Regions from separate parts of the Streptomyces sp. PH9007 genome, predicted to be linked through region 1. Evidence: riboswitches for the same ligand, from Rfam matches in the RefSeq annotation. Region 1 holds a riboswitch; the other holds the start of a gene.

Evidence for each region. A riboswitch is a leader RNA that binds a small molecule or an ion and turns the genes downstream of it on or off. The one in region 1 is predicted to bind glycine.
Region 2: linked by a shared signal. The riboswitch ahead of gcvP (aminomethyl-transferring glycine dehydrogenase) and the one ahead of gcvT (glycine cleavage system aminomethyltransferase GcvT) in region 1 are both predicted to bind glycine.

What each region holds. Positions count from the first base shown of each region.
Region 1 is NZ_CM187440.1:4,819,136-4,822,529, forward strand. Features, by position in the region: gene gcvT (glycine cleavage system aminomethyltransferase GcvT) at 50-1,159, opposite strand; glycine riboswitch at 1,218-1,307, opposite strand; glycine riboswitch at 1,309-1,403, opposite strand; gene ACTFAP_RS22345 (enhanced serine sensitivity protein SseB) at 1,517-2,320, shown strand; gene ACTFAP_RS22350 (enhanced serine sensitivity protein SseB C-terminal domain-containing protein) at 2,317-3,036, shown strand; gene ACTFAP_RS22355 (GNAT family N-acetyltransferase) at 3,012-3,394, opposite strand, start outside.
Region 2 is NZ_CM187440.1:358,298-361,691, forward strand. Features, by position in the region: gene gcvP (aminomethyl-transferring glycine dehydrogenase) at 1-1,470, opposite strand, end outside; glycine riboswitch at 1,657-1,753, opposite strand; gene ACTFAP_RS01435 (PRC-barrel domain-containing protein) at 1,902-2,306, shown strand; gene ACTFAP_RS01440 (DNA polymerase IV) at 2,261-3,394, opposite strand, start outside.

The DNA.
Region 1 (3,394 bases):
GCGCGGGGCGTACGGGTGAGGGGGGCGGCGCCGGGGCGCGCCCCGGCCGTTACTTCTCGCGCCGGTAGAAGGGCAGCGCCACGACCGCGAACGGCTCCCGGGCGCCACGGATGTCCACCGCGACCTCCGTACCCGGCGCGGCGTGCGCGGCGTCCACGTACGCCATGGCGATCGGCGAACCCAGGGTGGGGGAGGGGGCGCCGGAGGTGACCTCGCCGATCACCGTGCCCGCCGCGTCCACCACCTGGTAGCCGGCCCGCGGCACCCGGCGGCCCGCGCCGGTCAGGCCCACCAGGCGGCGCGGCGGGTCGCTCTGCGCCCGCTCGGCCGCCGCCTCCAGCGGCGCCCGGCCCACGAAGTCGCCGTCCTTGTCGAACTTCACCACCCGGCCGAGCCCCGCGTCGAAGGGCGTGGTCGCGGCGGTCAGCTCATGCCCGTACAGCGGCATCCCGGCTTCCAGGCGCAGCGTGTCGCGGCAGGACAGGCCGCAGGGCACCAGGCCGTACGGGGCGCCCGCCTCCGTCAGGGCCCGCCACAGCGGCTCGGCGTCCCGCGGCGCGACGAACAGCTCGAAGCCATCCTCGCCGGTGTACCCGGTGCGGGCGATCAGCGCGGGCCGGCCCGCGACGGTGCCCGGCAGGCCCGCGTAGTACTTCAGGCCGGCCAGGTCGGCGTCGGTGAGCGAGCCCAGGATCGCGGGCGAGGCCGGGCCCTGCACGGCGATCAGCGCGTACGCGTCCCGGTCGTCGCGCACCTGCGCCTGGAAGCCCTCGCCGCGGGTGGTCAGCGCGTCCAGCACGATCTGCGCGTTGGCGGCGTTGGCGACCACCATGTAGTGCTCGTCCGCCAGCCGGTAGACGATCAGGTCGTCCAGGATGCCGCCCTCGGCGTCGCAGATCATCGTGTACCGGGCGCGGCCCACCGCCAGCGCCGACAGCTTGCCGACGAGCGCGTGGTCCAGCAGCCGCCCGGCCTGCGGCCCGGTGACCGCGATCTCCCCCATATGGGAGAGGTCGAACAGGCCCGCAGCGGTGCGCACCGCCTGGTGCTCGGCACGCTCACTGCCGTACCGCAGCGGCATCTGCCACCCGGCGAAGTCGGTCATGGTGGCGCCCAGCTCGCGGTGGAGGGCGTCGAGCGCGGTGATACGGGACGTCATGAGGTGGCTCCAGAGGGTACGGGCGGCGGGCGGTGCGCGGTCGCGCGGATACGGCTCGCCCTCCCCATCTGTCATCGGCACCTGAGAGGTTCGCCTTGCGGCTTGCACCGTGGGTGGGGCCCGTTCGGGGGCCCGCTTTTCAGATTCGCCTTCCGCGCGCGGTATCGGGGCCTGAGAGATTCAAGGGAGGACTTGCTCCTTCGGCGCCCCGGTCGTGGACCGGGAACTCTCCCGCGCGTGGTCGAACGGCCATTGTTCGATTGTCCTGCGGTTGTTGTGCGGCTCATCATCGCATGACGGCCCTCACTGAGCCATTAGGGTGCCCTACAGATCCGGATCAGATGGTGGTGGGACGAGATGAACGAGCGTTGGCAGGGCTCCGCGCCCGGACAGGACGGCGGCGTGGACATGGGAGCGGCCGGCGGGGGCGGCTGGCCCGGCAATGAGCTGGAGCACGCGCTGGCCGCCTCGGTCGGCGTGCCGGACGCCGCGCCCCGGCTGCTCCAGGTACTGGGCCGCAGCCCGGTGTGGGTGCCGCTGCCCGAAGGCGGCGGCCCGGACAGCCGCAGCCTGGACCTGCCGACGATCGAGCTGGACGGCGGGGTGTACGTCCCGGTCTTCAGCTCCGCGGAACAGTTCCGGCTCGTCGTCGGCACCCACATGTCCTTCACCGTCGCCCCGGTCAAGGAGTTCGCCCGCGGACTGCCGCCGCAGGCCGGCCTCGCCGTCAACCCCGGCGGCACCGTCGGCGTCCCGGTCCCGCCGGAAGGCGTGGCCCAGCTGTGCCGGGACACCCCGGGCGAGCGCGTGCCCGGGGCGCCCTCCGGCGCCCGGATGCGCCTGTTCGAGCCGGATTGGCAGCAGGAGCCCGTCGACTTCCTGGCGGCGGCGGCCGGCGAGCTGTCCGCGCTGCCGTACGTGCGCACCGCGCGGCGCGGCCTGGCCAGCGCGGAGGGCGGCGCCCCGGCGCTGTTCATCGGCCTGGAGCTGGACGAGCTGGCCGAGGAGTACCGGATCGGCAGCCACGACGCGCTGGGCCGCGCCCTGGCGCGCGGCGCGGTGCCCTGGCCGGTCCAGCTGGTGCTGCTGGACGCGGTGACCGACCCCGTCGTGGACTGGCTGCGCCACAGCGTGCAGCCGTTCTACCGGCGGGACGCATGACCGAAGCCCAGGGGGCGATCGAGGAACTGCTTCCCCGGGTGACGGCCGACCGCCCGGACATCTACGAGACGCTGCTGGGCGCGCTCGCGCGCGGCGAGGTGTGGATGCTGCTGTGGCACGGCAGGCCCGGCGACCCGGACGCCCAGTACGGCAGCGTCGAGGTCGCCGGCCACGGCTACGCGCCGGCCGTCACCTCGCCCGCCGAGCTGGCCGCCAGCGGCTGGCCCCGGGACCACGAGGTGATCGGCGGCCGGGACATCGCCGCCGCCCTGTACCCCGACCACTGGGGGCTGTGGCTCAACCCGCACACCCCCGGCGGCGGCCTCGGCATCCCCTGGGCCGATCTGCGCCGGATCGCCGGCGGCCTGGACCGGTTGCCGGCCGGCCCGCTGGTGATCACCGAGCCGACCGCGCCCGCGGAGCCCTTCTACCGGCGGCTCACCGACGAGGCACGCCGTACCCCCGTGCTGCGCAGCCTGCGGCGCGGCTGGGTGCGGCCCGCCGTGGGCGGCGCCTATCTGGTGATCGGCCTGGAGGTGGACGACCCGGGGGAGGCGGCGGCCGAGTCGGTGCGGCGGATGATGGCGCGGGCCGTCGAGGCCGTCCCGGACGGGCTCGCGGTGGCCACGGTGGCCATGGCCGACGCGTACGACCCGGTCGCCCTGTGGCTGCGCGCCAGGGCCCGCCCCTTCTACTCGGCGCCCACCGCCTCCTGAGCGGCGGGCACCGGCACGGTCGGGGCCGGCGCGCCGGAGTGCGCCGTGAGCGGCCGCTGCCAGTAGCTCACATCGCGCCAGGACCCCATCTTGTAGCCGTTCTCCCGGAACGTCCCCACCTGCCGGAACCCCAGCGACCGGTGCAGCCCCTCGCTGGCCGGGTTGGGCAGCGCGACCCCGGCGATCACCGAGTGGAACCCCTGCTCGGTGAGGAGCGCGAACAGCCGCTCGTACAGCGCCCGCCCCAGGCCCCGCCCGTGCTGCCCGGGCGCCAGGTGCACGGCGCACTCCACGGTCCAGGCGTAGGCGGCACGCGCCTTCCAGGGGAACGCGTAGCTGATTCCGGCGACCTCGCCGT
Region 2 (3,394 bases), 4.5 Mb from region 1:
GGTCTCGGAACGGTGCTGGTGGAACACCGGGTGGGTGAGGTACTCGTCGGTCCGCAGCAGCGCGCCGGGCAGCGCGTCCGGCGTCGCGGCGTCCAGGGCGTCGATGTCGGTATGCGCGGCGTCCACGCCGAAGGCGGTCCACACGGTGGACAGTTCGGCGCGGGTGGTGGTCTCGTCGCAGGCGATGCCGACCAGGTCGGGCCCGTCCTGGCGCAGATTGACGCCGGCCTCGCGGGCGGCGGCCACGACCTGCTCCGCGCGGCCCGGCACCCGGGCGGTGACGGTGTCGAAGAACGCCCCGTGCACCACCTCGACGCCGCCCGCGCGCAGCCCGGCGGCCAGCAGCGCGGCGTAGCGGTGGGTGCGGCGCGCGATGTCCGCCAGCCCCTGCGGGCCGTGGTACACGGCGTACATGCCGGCCATCACGGCCAGGAGCACCTGCGCCGTACAGATGTTGCTGGTGGCCTTCTCCCGGCGGATGTGCTGCTCGCGGGTCTGCAGCGCCAGCCGGTAGGCGCGCTTGCCGTCCGCGTCCCGGGAGACGCCCACCAGGCGTCCCGGCAGGCTGCGGGCGTACGCCTCGCGGACCGCCATGTAGCCGGCGTGCGGGCCGCCGAAGCCCATCGGCACGCCGAACCGCTGGCTGGTGCCCACCGCGATGTCCGCGCCCAGCTCGCCCGGCGAGGCGAGCAGGGTGAGGGCGAGCAGATCCGCGGCGACGGTGACGACCGCCCCCAGTTCGTGGGCGCGCTCGATGACCGGGCGCGGGTCGCGCACCGCGCCGCCGGTCCCCGGGTACTGGAGCAGGACGCCGAAGATCCCGCGCTCGGCGGCCTCCTGCGGGATGCCGTCGGTCAGGTCGGTGACCACCACCTCGACCCCGGTGGGCTCGGCGCGGGTGCGCAGCACGGCGACGGTCTGCGGCAGGGTGTCGGCGTCGACCAGGAAGACGCCCTGCTTGACCTTGCCCACCCGCCGCGACAGCGCCATGGCCTCGGCGGCGGCGGTGCCCTCGTCCAGCAGCGAGGCGCCGGCGGTGGGCAGCCCGGTGAGCTCGGAGACCACGGTCTGGAAGTTCAGCAGGGCCTCCAGGCGGCCCTGGGAGATCTCCGGCTGGTAGGGCGTGTACGCCGTGTACCAGGCGGGGTTCTCCATGACGTTGCGCAGGATGACCGGCGGGGTGAACGTGCCGTAGTAGCCCAGGCCGATCATGGGTGTCAGGACCTGGTTGCGGTCGGCCAGCGCGCGCAGTTCGGCCAGCACGGCGGCCTCCGAACGGGCCTGCGGCAGCCGCAGCGGGCCGGAACCGGCGATGGAGGTGGGCACGGCGGCCGAGGTCAGCTCGTCGAGGGAGCCGAAGCCGACCTGCGCGAGCATCTTCGCCCGGTCGGCCGCGTCGGGGCCGATGTGGCGGGCCGCGAACGGCGAGCCGTGCTCCAGTGCGCTGAGCGGGAGTGGGCGTTCGGACATCTGGGGGCCTCCTGGTCGCTGGGACCCGCAACCACCGGGCGGTGCCTGCTGCGGCCTCCCCCTCTGTCATGTCGACCTGAGAGCTTCACCGCGCCGCCGCCCCGTCGGGCGATGGCACGGCTTTCACCGTCGGTGAGGGCGGGGCCGGGACGGATGTCCGGCCGCCACCCTGCTTTCCAGAGTGGTTTCGCCCGTGCGGTACGGGGGCCTGAGAGATTCCGGGGAGGATTTGCTCCTTCGGCGCCGCCGGCACAGGGCCGGTGGACTCTCCCGCACGAGGTCGTCAACCGTTTTCGAGCCTACCAGCGGCCTTCGGGCTGCGAACATGGAGAGGGAGCCCCGCTCCCGGTGCCGGTGGACTCGACTGGCCGACTCCGGGTATGTGCCGTTACGTGAAGGCGAAGGGGCGTGCGGCCCGGCAGTGATGAACCGTGGGAGGAACCGTGCAGACCGATATCGATCCCCGCAGCCTGATCGGGCGCAAGGCGTTCGACCGGAACGGAGCAAAGATCGGCACGGTGGACGAGGTCTATCTGGATGACGCGACCGGTGCACCCGAATGGGCGGCTGTGCGCACCGGACTCTTCAGCCGGGACGCGTTCGTGCCCCTGGAGCCCAGCGAGCTGGTCGAGGAGTCCCTGCGGGTGCCCTTCGACCGGGCCCTGATCAAGGACGCGCCGGACTTCGGGGTGGGGCGGCATCTCTCCCCCGAGCAGGAGTTGCAGCTGTACCACCACTACGGTCTCGATGTGCCGATGGCCGCGCCCGAGGACGAGGCCACACCGCCCGATCAGGACTTCGGCCGGCTGGCCTCGCCGCCGGACGAGGAGCGCTGAGGGCCCCCGGTCAGCGGCAGTGGGCCGGAGCGGCTCAGCCCGGGATCGTCCACCGCGAAGGTACGCACCCGGCCCGGCGCGGACCACGGCGTCTCGAACCGCACGGTGACCCGCCCGACGCCGCTGCCCTGCACCCAGCCGGGGCCGTGCCCGGTGTGCTCCACGTCCAGGCCGGGAAGCCACCGGCGGTCGGGGGCCGGCTCGGCCTCCGGGGCGGGTCCGGCGGGCCCCGCCGCCCGCTCGGGCGCGCTGTCGGCGCCGTCCTCCTCGCCCTCGACCGTGGCGCCCGCCTGGGCGAACAGATCCTCCTGGGTGAAATCCGCCAGTCCGGTGACGCCCACCCCCAGCAGCCGGACGCCGTTGGTGGTGTCCACCCCCTCCAGCAGCCGCGCGGCCAGCTCCCGCACCACCACCGGGTCGTCGGTGGGCCCGCGCAGCGTGTCCGAGCGGGTCAGGGTGGAGAAGTCGTGGCTGCGCACCTTCAGCACCACGGTGCGCCCGGAGCGGCCGTGCTCGCGCAGCCGCCGTACGCACCGCTCGGCCAGCCGGTCCACCTCGTGGCGCACCCGGGCCCGGTCGGTGAGGTCCACGTCGAAGGTGTCCTCCACCGAGACCGATTTGGCGTCGCGCTCGGCGACCACCGGGCGGTCGTCGATCCCCAGGGCCATCGCGTGCACCCCGCCGCCGTGCGCGGTGCCCAGCAGGCGCAGCAGCTCCGTCTCACCGGCCCGCACCACGTCGCCCACGGTGCTGATCCCGGCCCGGCGCAGGACCCCGTCGGTGGCCGGGCCGACCCCGGGCAGGGTACGGACCGGCAGCGGGGCCAGCAGGTCCCGCTCGGCGCCGGGCACGATCAGCTCCAGCCCGTCCGGCTTGGCCCGCTCCGAGGCGATCTTGGCGAGCATCTTGGAACCGGCCAGGCCCACCGAGCCGCTCACCGTGGTCGCCGCCCGGATCCGGGCGCGCAGTGCGTGCCCCACCGCCTCGGCCTCGGCGGCGGTGTGCGCCGTGCCGCCCGCCAGCAGATCGACGAACGCCTCGTCCAGGCTCAGCGGCTCCACCAGCGGGGACAGTTCCCGCAGCAGTCC